DNA from 4 places in the uncultured Mailhella sp. genome. Region 3 is predicted to be linked to each of the others. Evidence: predicted binding sites of a transcription regulator. Region 3 holds the regulator's gene; each other region holds the start of a gene.
The links. Region 3 encodes sigma-54, which starts transcription at its own class of promoters, with help from an activator protein. Its sites were predicted from a motif close to CTGGCACGGNNNNTGCTT; they were not measured.
Positions count from the first base shown of each region.

Region 1: ABGT79_RS05685 (ammonium transporter) is a predicted target of sigma-54. The motif match lies at 1,384-1,401, and genes of this name have one in related genera.
Region 2: ABGT79_RS06120 (ammonium transporter) is a predicted target of sigma-54. The motif match lies at 1,894-1,911, and genes of this name have one in related genera.
Region 4: ABGT79_RS06450 (glycyl radical protein) is a predicted target of sigma-54. The motif match lies at 1,758-1,775, and genes of this name have one in related genera.

Region 1 covers NZ_OZ007001.1:1,384,789-1,388,182, reverse strand. Annotated here, with positions in the region: gene ABGT79_RS05695 (hypothetical protein) at 1-162, shown strand, start outside; gene ABGT79_RS05690 (hypothetical protein) at 352-684, shown strand; gene ABGT79_RS05685 (ammonium transporter) at 1,447-2,652, shown strand; gene ABGT79_RS05680 (P-II family nitrogen regulator) at 2,677-3,033, shown strand; gene ABGT79_RS05675 (SLC13 family permease) at 3,275-3,394, opposite strand, start outside.
Region 2 covers NZ_OZ007001.1:1,493,989-1,497,382, forward strand. Annotated here, with positions in the region: gene glgP (alpha-glucan family phosphorylase) at 1-1,415, shown strand, start outside; gene ABGT79_RS06120 (ammonium transporter) at 1,948-3,330, shown strand; gene ABGT79_RS06125 (P-II family nitrogen regulator) at 3,363-3,394, shown strand, end outside.
Region 3 covers NZ_OZ007001.1:718,941-722,334, forward strand. Annotated here, with positions in the region: gene ABGT79_RS02805 (hypothetical protein) at 1-17, shown strand, start outside; gene glmM (phosphoglucosamine mutase) at 20-1,372, shown strand; gene rpoN (RNA polymerase factor sigma-54) at 1,456-2,898, shown strand; gene ABGT79_RS02820 (DUF262 domain-containing protein) at 3,292-3,394, shown strand, end outside.
Region 4 covers NZ_OZ007001.1:1,566,912-1,570,305, reverse strand. Annotated here, with positions in the region: gene ABGT79_RS06455 (sigma 54-interacting transcriptional regulator) at 116-1,591, opposite strand; gene ABGT79_RS06450 (glycyl radical protein) at 1,841-3,394, shown strand, end outside.

The sequences.
Region 1 (3,394 bases), 670 kb from region 3:
CGCCTCTACAGCCAGAAGCAGGCCACGGTGTCCAGAAGCTTTGCCTCCCAGCAGGAAAAGACCGGCATTCCCGGCGCGGCGCTTGCCGAACAGACACTGTCCAGCACGCTGGCCGACGTGCTCAAGAATGCGTCCATGTCCATCATGGGAGCCATGCGCTAGAGTGCTTGCGCCTTCGTCGATGTTGAAGTCGTCCGGCGCGTCTTCGCGCCCCGCGGTCCGGCATCGCGAAAGGCGGAAGACTCTGCGCTTCGACGCTGAAGTGTGAACATTGCGCCGCGTCCGGTTCTTCCGGGCGCGGCGTTTCAGTCTGAACGCCTTTCTCTGCGGAAAGGCGGATACGGAGCAGCTATGAGACCTGTGCTCGTGAAGGCCTACGGGGCCCTGAATCCCGCCACGGAGGAAACCTATCGCGCCGTGCGCGCCGTGCTTGAAGACTGGTACATTCCCGACGCCGTGGAGTTGAAGGGCGATCTTCTGCGCATCAGCTACGAAGGCGAGGTGTTTCCCGACGCCGAAGTGGTGGAGGCGCTCCGTCCCTTTCTCTGCGATCAGAGCGAAGGCAAGCTCGACATCCTTGATCTTGAGGCGTGGACGCTGCATCGGTACTTTTTTGCCTACGGTCGCCTGCGCGATCACACCGCCACGCTGGACAAGGCGCTGGAAGCCTGCTCCATGCACTAGGCGACGCCGAAACGGCGCGCCGACTCTCTCAATTGTTTTTCATCCGCGGGATGCTTCGTTTGCCGGAGCGTCCCGTTTTTTTGCGCCGTCGTTTGGGCGCTCCGGCTTCTGAGAGGAGTCGGTCGTCCTGCCTTTGGGGCTGTAGGCGTCGCTCCGGCGCGGCGGATGATGCTGCTCCGGCTTCGGCGGGCGTCCTTTCAGGGACAGGCGCGGCGTCCGACGGTTCGTCGTGCTGCTGAAACCGTGGAGAGCTCCGGTACGCCCTCCGGCGGCCGGCCTTTGCTTCGGCTGCCCTGACTCCGGTCGGCTCTGCGCTGCCTCCCTGAAGGCTGGCCCGGCGTTTCTCCCTGAAGACCGCTTGAGGTGATGAGGCCGTTTCTTTCGGAAAAGATTTCGACCTCCGACTGCGGATTTTGGCGCAGTCGAGAGCCGCCCGCGTCTGCTGTGACCCCGGAGGCCGCTGTTTTTGAGGCGGCGGGGTACGAAAAGGATTCATCGTTATTCTTGGATTGATACAAAAAAATATTATAAAGCCTTTCCTATTGAAAATGTTGGAGAAAATATTTTCTGGCGCAAAAATGCGTGGGAGGACGACCGGCGGGAAACAGGATCGTGCCGAAACGTTATTGTATCAATGCGGCAATCGGCGTTTTGAGGAAGATGTCAGTTATTTTACCTCGTTGAATTATTTTTGGTGAGTTGGCACGGTTTATGCATCGTCAAGAACAGAATCTGACGTTCTGGATGAAGGAGGAAATATCTATGAACGCTGCTGATACCGGTTTTGTTCTTATCAGCGCCATGCTGGTCATGCTTATGGTGCCGGCACTCGCTCTGTTCTACGGCGGACTCGTGGCTTCGCGCAACGTGCTTTCCACCACCATGCACAGCTTTGTTCTTCTCGGCGTAGGCGCGCTGGTCTGGCCCATCGTAGGCTACACGCTAGCCTTCGGTCCCGACATTCACGGCCTTATCGGCGGTTTTGAAAACATCATGCTCTTCGGCGTGGGCAAGGAGCCTCTCAACGGTGGCTCCATTCCTGCGCTTGCCTTCATGGCCTTCCAGTGCATGTTCGCCGCGCTCACGCCCGCGCTCATTTCCGGCGCGTACGCCGAACGCATTCACTTTCAGGCCATGCTGCTCTTCTCCACGCTGTGGCTGCTCGTGGTGTACTGCCCCATGGCCCACTGGGTGTGGGGCGGCGGCTGGCTCATGCAGATGGGCGCTCTTGACTTCGCCGGCGGCGCGGTGGTGCACATGAGTTCCGGTTCGGCCGCTCTCGCCGCCGCCATCGTGCTCGGCAAGCGTTCCACCATGGGCCGCAGAGCCGGTCTGCCTCACAACATTCCCATGACCGTGCTCGGAGCGGGGCTGCTCTGGTTCGGCTGGTTCGGCTTCAACGCGGGCAGCGCGCTTGCGGCCAACGGTCTTGCCGCCAACGCTCTGGTCACCACGCATCTTTCCGCCGGCTGCGCCATCCTCGGCTGGCTCGCCGTGGAACGCTGGCACACCGGTCACTTCACCGTGCTCGGCGCGGCTTCCGGCGCGGTGGCGGGCCTTGTGGCCATCACTCCCGGCGCCGGCTTCGTGGAACCCTGGGCGGCCATCATCATCGGTCTGCTCGGCGGCGCGGTCTGCTACGGCGGTATTTTCCTCAAGAGACTTTTCAACTATGATGACGCTCTCGACGTCGTGGGCATTCACGGCGTGGGCGGCGTGCTCGGCGCACTGCTTACGGGTGTGTTCGCCTGTGCCGACGTCAACGGCGTGGACGGACTTCTGTACGGCAATCCGTATCAGCTCTGGGTGCAGTTCGTGTCCGTCATCGCCACGGTGGGCTTCTGCTTCCCGGTCAGCTACGTGCTGCTCAGACTCACCGACATGCTCGTTGGCCTGCGCGTGCCGCTGGACAAGGAAGTGACGGGTCTCGACATTTCGGAACATTCCGAATCCGGCTACCAGATATAACTACCGACTGATGAGGATACTGTCATGCAGAAAGAAAATTCCCTGAAAAAGCTGCAGGTTATTCTTAGACTGGAAACCGTGGACCGCGTGAAGGAAGCCTTGAGCTCCATAGGCATAGGCGGCGCCACGCTCATGGAAGTGCGCGGATTCGGACGTCAGCGCGGCCATACCGAAATTTATCGTTCGCAGCGCATGGAAGTGGACTTCCGCTCCAAAATGATGCTGGAAATCGTGATGGAAGAGGAAAAGGTGGACGACGCCGTCAAGATCATTCTGGAACACGCCCGCACCGGAGCCGTCGGCGACGGCAAGATATTCATTCTGCCCGTGGACAACGTCATACGCATCCGCACGGGCGAGTCGGGCAAGGCGGCGCTGTAGATTTTCCGACGTAAACGGGAACGGAAAACGGAAAAAGAAAGGACCTGAGTCCTCCTCTGGAAGACGCGCGGTGACGGAAGTCGCCGCGCGTCTTTTGCGCGCTTCGGAGGACGGCCGGGAGAGTGTTCCGGTCGAAGCGGCGGAGGCCGGAAGCGGACGGACCTTGCGGCCTCCGCCGATGGGAAATGGGGAGGTTCCCCGTTGGAGGCGCGCTGTCCGGCATGACGCGGCAGGCGTGAGGCTAGAAGAGCACGGGACCGAGAAGCATGGTGACTACGGCGGTGGAAAGGTAGGCCCCTATGATGGCGATGGGCGCGGTTTTCCAGATGACGGCGGTGTTGCTCCATTCGTTGCCGTGCAG
Region 2 (3,394 bases), 780 kb from region 3:
TGGTTTCCCGCCGCATGTGGCGCAACATCTGGAAGGGCTTCACCGAAGCGGAACTGCCCATCGGTCACGTGACCAACGGCGTGCACACCGCCTCCTACGTGGGCCCCGCCTTCCGCCTGCTGCTGAACCACTACCTCGGACCCAAATGGCTGGACATGAAGCCTGAAGACCCCGCGTGGAAAAAGGTGCAGTCCATCCCGGACGACGAATACTGGGCCGCCCGCCGCGCCCAGAAGCAGGCCCTCATCGATGCGCTGCGCGAACGCCTGCCGCACTGCGCCGCCTACTCCGACATTTCCGGAGAAGAGCGCACGAAGTGGCTTTCCGCCCTCACGCAGAACACGCTCATCATCGGCTTCGCCCGCCGCTTCGCGCCCTACAAGCGCGCCACCATGCTCTTTGCCGATCCCGACCGTCTGGCCCGTCTGCTCAACGATCCCGACCGTCCCACCGTGCTGGTCATAGCCGGCAAGGCGCATCCTGCTGACAGCAAGGGCATAGAGCTCATCGAGGAAGTGGTGCGCTGGTCGCGCGATCCGCGCTTCTACGGCAAGATCTTCTTCCTGGAAAACTACAACCTCGAAGTCTCCCGCCTGCTCTCCCGCGGCTGCGACGTGTGGCTCAACACGCCCCGCCGTCCGCATGAAGCCAGCGGCACCAGCGGCGAAAAGGTGCCGGTGAACGGCGGCATCAACCTCAGCATCTCCGACGGCTGGTGGGTCGAAGGCGACAACGGCAAAAACGGCTGGACCATCGGTCCCAAGGCCACCTATGCCACCCTCTCCGCCGAACAGAACGACTACGACGACGCCGAAAGCCTGTATCAGATTCTGGAAAACGACGTCGTGCCGCTGTTCTTCCAGCGCGACTCCGACGCCCTGCCCCACGGCTGGATTGCCGTGTCCAAGAACTCCCTGCAGAGCCTGACCGCCATGTACGGCTGCCGCCGCATGGTGCGCGACTACATGGAAAAGATCTATCTGCCCGCCGCCCGCCGCGGCGTGGCCATGGACGCCGACCGTCAGGCCAAGGCCCGCTCCGTCGCTGCGTGGCTGCAGAGCATTCCCGGCCGCTTCAACACCACGGCCATTCAGTCCATCGAACTCAACGGCCTCGACGGCGACACCGTGTACTGCGGCAAGCCCTTCACCGTGAAGCTCACCCTGGACCCCGGCGACATGAAGAAGGAAGAACTGCTCGCCCAGTTCGTCTTCGGCGTGACCGACGGCATGAACTTCATCGAAGAGCCGCAGATCGTGAACCTCTCCCTCACCGGAGAAGCGGACGGCAAGCTCGTGTATGAAGCCGCCTGCGAGGCGAAGAGCAACGGTCTGCACGCCTACGGCGTGCGCGTGGTGCCCTTCGTGGATCCGCTGGACAACGTCATGCTCTCCGGCCTCGTCCACTGGGCGTAACGCCTGACGCCTGATCCGAAACACCGGCAACGCCCGGAATCGCAACGCGGTTCCGGGCGTTTTTGCGTCCGGCCGCCCGCGGTACAGGATTGGATCACGGATACCGCAGACCGGAAAACGCAGGGCCCCGCGGCCCGCCGCAGCTCTCTTTTGCCGGACGCTCAGACCGACGACGCGCCCGACGTTTCCCGTTCGGGCGCGGTTCGTGTTCCGCCGTCATGCGCGCGCCTCCCTCCGGCGAAACATGTGCCCGCTTCCGTGCTCCGCCGCCCCCCCGTCGGACCGCTTTTTCATCAAAACAATTTGGTATCGTTCCGGGTGAAAATTTCAACCATGCAATATTCTTTATCTTTTTTTCACATGTCTTGCCGCGTCGAACGCCGGGGAAAATTTTTCTTCGATACAAAAAAATGCCTGAAAAATGTGGTCACCATAGCGTAATTTCGATATCCGTTTGAAATATCAACATTAAATAATTCTGGCACGATTTCTGCACAAAGGAAGCCATCCAGGTACTCCCAGGAGGTTTTCCATGATTTACAGTACAGATTTCTCCCCTCGAACCACCCGCGTGCTGCGACTCTCCGCAGCGGCTCTGGCGCTCGGCGCTCTGCTCGCTCCCGATACGGCTCTGGCCGAAGACGCCCCTTCCTTTCTGAGTCAGCAGGACGGCAACATCATCTGGACCATGCTCGGAGCCATGCTCGTCATGTTCATGCAGCCGGGCTTCGCCCTCGTGGAATGCGGCCTCACCCGCGCCAAGAACGCCGGCAACATCCTCATGAAGAACTTTGTGGACTTCAGCGTGGGCACGCCCCTGTTCTTCCTGCTCGGCTTCGGACTCATGTTCGGCGCGTCCAACGGGTTCATCGGTTCGCCGTCCTTCGGCATGAACTTCATTGATCCCACCACCCCCGAGGGCGGCTGGGCCTGGACCTTCTTCTTCTTCCAGGCCATGTTCGCGGCCACTTCGGCCACCATCGTGTCCGGCTGCATCGCCGAACGCACCGACTTCAAGGCCTACATTCTGGTTTCCATTCTGGTTTCCGCCTTCATCTATCCCATCAGCGGCGGCTGGGCCTGGAACAGCCTCTTCGCCGACACCAAGGGCTGGCTTGAAAATCTCGGCTTCATCGACTTCGCTGGTTCCACGGTCGTGCATTCCGTGGGCGGCTGGATAGGTCTCGCCGGCGCCATCTGTGTGGGTCCGCGCATCGGCAAGTACTCCCCCGACGGCAAGTCCCTCGCCATTCCCGGTCACAACATTCCTCTGGTCGCGCTCGGCGTGTTCATCCTGTGGTTCGCGTGGTTCGGCTTCAACTGCGGCTCCACCACCACTCCCGACGGCACCGTGGGCTACATTGCCGTGAACACCTGCCTCTCCGCCTGCACCGGCTTTGCCGCCGCCATGGTCACCATCTGGATCATCACCGGCAAGCCCGACCCCTCCATGGCCATGAACGGCGTGCTCGCCGGCCTCGTGGGCGTGACCGCCGGCTGCTATGAAGTCTCCCCCGTCGGCTCCATCTTCATCGGCATCATCTGCGGCATCGTGGTTGTGTTCTCCATCCTGTTCGTCGATCAGAAGCTCCACATCGACGACCCCGTCGGCGCGGTTTCCGTCCACGGCGTGTGCGGCTTCCTCGGCACGGTTCTCGTCGGCCTGTTCGCCGCTCCCGGCTACGGCTCCAACGTCGGCCTGCTCTACGGCGGCGGCGTCCATCTGCTCCTCATCCAGCTGCTCGGCGCGGTCAGCGTGGGCGCGTGGGCCTTCATCACCGGCATGTGCGCCTTCAAGATCGCCGACAAGGTCATCGGCCTGCGCGTGAGCCGCGAAGTCGAACTCAAGGGCCTCGACATCACCGAACACGGCGCCGACGTGTACAGCGGCTTCCAGATCTTCTCCAACGAATAAGCCGACCGATCAAACATAACAGGAGCTGAAAAATGAAGCTTGTAGTTGCCTATATCCGTCCGGA
Region 3 (3,394 bases):
TCGAAACACAGGATTAGCCATGTCTGAACGTCTTTTTGGCACCGACGGCCTGCGCGGCCGGGTCAACACCTATCCTCTCACGGCCGAAATGGCCCTGCGCCTCGGCCTCGCCGCCGGCACCGTGTTCCGCTCCGACGAATGCCGCCGCAAGGTCATCATCGGCAAGGACACCCGTCTCTCCGGCTACATGTTTGAATCCGCGCTCACCGCGGGCCTGTGCGCCTCCGGCATGGACGTGTATCAGGTGGGCCCCCTGCCCACTCCCGCCATCGCCTTCCTCACCCGCAACATGCGCGCCGACTTCGGCGTGGTCATTTCCGCCTCGCACAATCCCTATCACGACAACGGCATCAAGTTCTTCGACCGCGAAGGCTTCAAGCTTCCCGACGAGGTCGAAGACAAGATGTCCGAGCTCATCCTCGACAAGGACTACGAATGGGACTACCCCGCCTCCAACAAGGTGGGCCGCGCCTACCGCATCGTGGACGCCTCGGGCCGCTACATCGTGTATCTCAAGAGCAGCTTTCCCCAGCAGCTCACCCTCGACGGCCTGCGCGTGGTCATCGACTGCGCCAACGGCGCCAACTACAAGGTCGCACCCCTCGCCCTTGAGGAACTCGGCGCCGAAGTCTTCCGCCTCGGCACCTCGCCCGACGGTTTGAACATCAACTATCAGTGCGGCTCGCTCCATCCCGAAAACCTTCAGGCCAAGGTGCGCGAAGTGCGCGCCGACGTCGGTCTCGCCCTCGACGGCGACGCCGACCGCCTCCTCGTGGTCGATGAAAAGGGACGTCTGCTCGACGGCGATCAGATCATGGCCATCTGCGCCGACGACCTCATGAAAAAGGGCAAGCTCAACAAGAACATTCTCGTGGGCACTGTCATGAGCAACATGGCCCTCGAAGTGTTCATGAAGGAACGCGGCGGCCAGCTCCTGCGCACCAAGGTGGGCGACCGCTACGTCATCGAAGCCATGCGTCAGCACAACGCCATGCTCGGCGGCGAACAGTCGGGACACCTCATTTTCCGCGAATACGGCACCACCGGCGACGGTCTGCTCGCCGCTCTCCAGATTCTGCGCATCATGCGCGAAACCGGACGTCCCCTCTCCGAACTGGCCGACCGTCTCAAGCTCTATCCGCAAAAGCTCATCAACGTGAGCATTTCCCGCAAGATTCCCTTTGAAAAGTGCGAAAAGCTCATGGCCGCCCAGAAGGACATCGAAGAAAAGCTCGGCACTCACGGCCGCGTGCTGCTGCGCTACTCCGGCACCGAAAACCTCTGCCGCGTCATGGTGGAAGGCGAAGACGAAGACTTCGTGCGTCGCGCCGTCCGCCGTCTGGCCGACGTGGCTTCCGAAGAACTCCGCTGAAACCTGTCGCGGCACGGAATTACCGCTCCGTGCCGCGTTTTTGTCGACCGTGCCTCCCCTTTCAACCGTCACCAGGAGAAATTATGGCCTTTGAAATCAAACAGCAGTTCAAACTGAGCCAGCAGCTCCACATGACGCCCATGCTCAAGCAGGCCATTTCCCTGCTTCTGTTCTCCCGTCAGGAACTGGTGGAAGCGGTGCAGCGGGAACTGCTGGAAAATCCCTTCCTTGAGGAGCGCGAAACCGACAACGCCGCCTCCTCCGCTCCCGACGCCGCGGCCGATTCCCGCAAAAGCGCCGAACAGGACAGCCCCTGGCCTCAGGAAGAAGTGGCCCGCAGCGCCGAATGGGAAGAATATCTCGGCGAATTTTCCAGTCAGTCGCGCGTGGCTCAGCAGGAATTCGAGGCCGCCGAAGAGGACGGCAATCCCCTCGAAGCCTGCCACTCCGCCGAACCCAACCTCGAAGCCCATCTCATGGGACAGCTTCTGCTCTCCCCCCTCACCGAAAAACAGAAGTCCATCGGCGAGTGCATCATCGGCAACCTCGACGAAACCGGCTACCTCACCGCCACCGACGAAGAAATCGCCTCCCTCGCCGGCGCGGATCCCTCCGAAGTGCCGCCCGTGCTCTCCGCCATCCAGAATTTCGATCCCGTCGGCGTGGCCGCGCGTTCCCTTTCCGAATGTCTGCTCATCCAGCTGCACGCCCGACGCGACGATCGTGACCCCATCCTCGTCGATCTCGTTCAAAATCACCTCGAAGACCTTGAAAAACAGCGCTATAAGCCGCTGTTGCGCCATTTTCACATCGACCTCGACACCCTCAAGGAATACATAGGCATCATCCAGAGCCTGGAACCCCGCCCCGGCGGCAGCCTCGGCAGCAGCACGCCCTGCTACGTCAGCCCCGACATCTTCGTGCGCAAGGTGAACGGAGAATTCGTCATCCTCATGAACGACGAAGACCTGCCCCACCTCCAGCTTTCCCCCCTCTCCGAAGAGCTCGCCGAGAAAAACCGCTCCAGCGAGGAAAAGGACTACATGAACGACCGACTGCGCTCGGCCGTGTGGATCATCCGCAGCCTCGAAGAGCGGCAGCGCACCCTCTATCAGGTGATGGAAAGCATCGTGAAGCATCAGCACGACTTCTTTGAATACGGCGTGTACAAGCTCAAGCCTCTGGTGCTCAAGGACATCGCCGAAGACATCGGCCGCAGCGAATCCAGCATAAGCCGCATCACCACCAACAAGTATGTGGGCACCCCCCACGGCATCTTCGAGCTCAAATACTTTTTCAACAGCGCCCTCTCCTCCAGCGACGGCAGTCAGGTGGGCTCCGAAAGCGTCAAGGCCCGCATCCGCGCCCTCATCGACGGCGAAGACCAGTCCCATCCCCTGTCCGATGAAGACATCAGCTCCCGCCTCAACGAGGGCCTCGGCGTCAAAATCGCCCGCCGCACCGTGGCCAAGTACCGCGAAGAACTCGGCATTCCGTCATCGTCGCGCAGAAAGAAGCATCTGTAAAAGTCGCCCGCGAACGTCACCAGCGTCGCCCCATCCCGTCCGGTGCGGAACAATCGCGGCACGATTTCCGTTTTCAACTTTCGCCCTCCAGGGGCCGTCGCTTCTACGGCTCAAAAAGGCAGAAGGCATGGCGCGCCCCGTGTTTCCGACACGAGGGCGCGTTTTTTTTCACGCTTCCGGCAGCACTTGGCGCACGCAGAGCCGCGAAACATGAAAACGCCCCTTTCTCTGATTCACGGCCGCTTTTTGCCTCTTGCCGACACGAAAAAACTCTCGTTGCGCCCAGGGGCCCTTGAACCTGCAAGTCCCAGGTGCTAGCATCGTTCAAAAATTCCGTCCCTTCCTCCTTTCCGCAAATCGTAATCTTGCCCGCCCGCCTCTGGGAACGTACACATGGATGACGCCGTCCTTTCCCTGGAAGAAGCCCTGAAAAACAAAACCTTCCTCGTCAAAAGCTATCAGCGCGGCTACCGCTGGACGGACACGCATGTGGACG
Region 4 (3,394 bases), 850 kb from region 3:
TCATGCCTGAACGCAGCGGCAGGAGCGGCAAAAAGGCCGCGGACTTTTTGCGGAGCGCGGCCTTTAGGAATCGTCGGAAAAACGAGTGAATTTTGTGTGATATCGGTATGTTTCGTCAATAATCCTCTTCGGTGATGCCGAGCTGCTTCATTTTGTAGCGCAGTCCGGGGCCGGTGAGTTCCATGATTTTTGCGGCCTTGGACACGTTGCCGCCGGTCACGCGCAGCACGTTGCGGATGCAGCGGGATTCAAAGGCGTTGATCTTTTCTTTAAGAGGAACCACGCTGTTGCGGCGCACGTTGCGGTAGTCGTCCAGCAGGGGAAGGTCCTCTTCCCGCACGGCCGCAGGCGCGGCTTCGGCGGCGCGTCTGCTGAGGCAGGATTCGCGGAACTGCCGGGGCAGACTGTCTTCGGTAATGACGTTGCGGCTTCCGAGCAGCGCCAGACTGCCCTCGATGACGTGCAGAAGCTCGCGGATGTTGCCCGGCCAGGAATAGCCCCAGAACAGCTTCATGACGGAGTCGGAAACGCGCACGCCGGCGGGAGCGTCTTCGGCGCGCTGAAGAAACGAAGCGATGAGCAGCGGAATGTCTTCCAACCGTTCCCGAAGCGGCGGCACGGCAATGCCCACCACGGCGAGGCGGTAATAAAGGTCGTTGCGCAGAATGCCGCGGCTCACGGCCGTGAGCGGGGGCTCGTTCAGAATGCTGATGACCCGGACGTCGACGTCCTTTTCCGAGCTGGCGCCGAGGCGGCGTATTCTTTTTTCCTGAAGCACGCGCAGCAGCTTGGCCTGAAGGCCCAGAGGCATGGAGTTGAGTTCGTCGAGCAGCAGGGTTCCGCCGTCGGCCTTTTCAAAAAGTCCGGGCTTGTCCGCGGCGTCGGTGTAGGCTCCCTTCGAGGTGCCGAACAGTATGCCTTCCAGCAGATTTTCCGGAATGGCCGCGCAGTTGACCGCAATGAACGGATGATTTCTTCGCGGACTTGCCGCATGAATCGCCTGCGCAAACAGTTCCTTGCCCGTGCCGTTCTCTCCCCAGATCATGACCGGAACCGGGCTCTTGGCGGCCACTTTGGCGTCGCTGACGGCTCCGCGCAGGGCCGGATCGTGCCCGATGATGCTCTCGAAGGTGTATCTTGTGCTGTCGCTGGCTGAGGCCGGCGCGCGGGTGTTCATTTTTGCCTCGCCGGTGAGCAGGGCGCTGTCCACCCAGATGGTGAAGGCCAGCACGCCGTCCTTCATGCCGTGATCGAACAGCGGATAGAAGTCCGTGACGGAGGAGAAGAGGGAATTGTTGATGGTCTTGTACCAGTAGGCCTTGCGCAGAAGCGGCTCGCCCCGGTACAGGCATTCCATGGTGGGAATGCGGGCCATGCCGTTGGGCACGTACAGTTCCGTGATGTGCTTGCCCACCACGCCGGACGTGGTGAAGCCGTCCACGCGCGCCTGAATCTCGTTCATGTACACGCAGATGCCTTTGCCGTCCACGATGGCCACGCCTATGCTCATATGATCCCATATGGCCCGCATGGCCGGCGTCATCACGTCGTTCATGCTGACGTCGCTGAAGTTCTTGCTGTCTATGAGCATGCGGAATCCTTTGCTGGAATGCTCTGATAAATTTTTCTCATGTATAGAAAATTTCTTTCTAAAAAGAAAGTTTTTTTAGGTCCGAAAAAAGATTATTCCGGATTTTGCGCGCGGCATGTTTTATAAAAATTAAATATTTCAATAAATTATTTACATTGAGAAAAAGTTGGCACGCTTTGTGCATAGTGTACGGCAACAAGCAAGCAATTTTTTCCTGTCCCCATAAAACATTCCTACAGGAGACCCCTCATGTCTGTCATGCAGTTCACCTCGCCTGCCCCGGTGGAAGGGCAGGGCTACGGCATCAACTGGGATACCGCCGAACAGCGCGTTCAGGAGCTGAAGGACTTCCTGATGACCGCGCCTCAGGTCATGGATCCGGAACGCCTCCGCTGCCTTCTGGACGTGTATGATGAATTCGCCGGCGAATCCACGCTCTACATCCGGGCGAAACTGTTTGAACGCGTGCTCTTGACCAAGAAGATTTTTCTGGACGGCAACCCCATCGTGGGCACGCTTACGGGCATCCGCTGCGGCGTGAATCCGTATCCTGAATGGAACGTGTCCTGGATCAAGGACGAAATGCAGCTCGCCAAGATGACCTCTCTCGGCGAAATGAAGATTCCGCAGGAGACCCAGGATCTGCTCGAAAAGGTGTACAAGAAGTGGAAGAACCGCACCTGCATTGCCCTGAACAACAAGATGTACAAGGACAAGTACGGTGTGAATCCCGCGCAGTATTCCAAGGCCGGCATGTACTACGACAACGTGAGCGTGGCTTCCGGTTCCGGCATCGCCGACTATCCCAAGGCGCTCAACAAGGGCCTGCGCTGGGTGGTGGACGATCTGAAAAAGCGCCTCCTCGACTGCCCCACCACGCTGGAAAACAAGGAAAAGCATGACCTCTACCGCGCCATGATCGTGGCCACGGAAGCCGTCATTGCCCATTCCCACCGCTATGCCGACCTTGCGGAAAAGACGGCCGAAGCCGAAACCGATCCCAAGAACAAGGCCGAACTTCTGGAAATCGCGGAAATCTGCCGTCGCGTGCCCGAATATCCCGCCCGCAACTTCCGTGAAGCCATCCAGTCCTTCTGGTTCATTCACCTCGCCATCGAAGTGGAACAGATGGCCTGCGCCACCTCCCCCGGCCGTTATGGTCAGTACATGTATCCCTTCTACAAGAAGGACATCGACGAAGGAAAGCTGACCCGCGAACAGGTCATCACCCTGCTGAAGTTCCAGTGGATCAAGCACATGGAACTCGGCGAATACCAGGGCGGCTCCTACGCCAAGACGCTTTCCGGCCACACCGGCCAGACCATCACCATCGGCGGCGTGGACGCCTACGGCCGCGACGCCAGCACCGAACTGGAAGAACTGCTGCTGGAAACCCAGATCAGAATGCGCGGCATTCAGCCCACGCTGACCCTGCTCTATCATCCGAAGCTCAAGACTTCCTACATGAACAAGGTGGTGGACTGCATCCGCGGCGGCTCCGGCCAGCCTCAGATTCTCAACAACACCGTGGTCATCGAACGCAATCTCGCCCGCTTCTCTCAGTACGAAGGCGGCATCACGCTCGAAGACGCCCGCAACTGCGGCAACTACGGCTGCGTGTCCACGGGCATCTGCGGCATGGGCAGCTTCATCACGCAGGAAGACCAGCCCTGCCTCGCCAAGGTCGTGGAACTTCTGCTCCACAACGGCAAGGATCCCTCCACCAAGAAGGTGGTGGGCGCGGAAACCGGCGATCCTCGCGAATTCAAGACCTTTGAAGAAGTGTACGACGCCTGCAAGGCG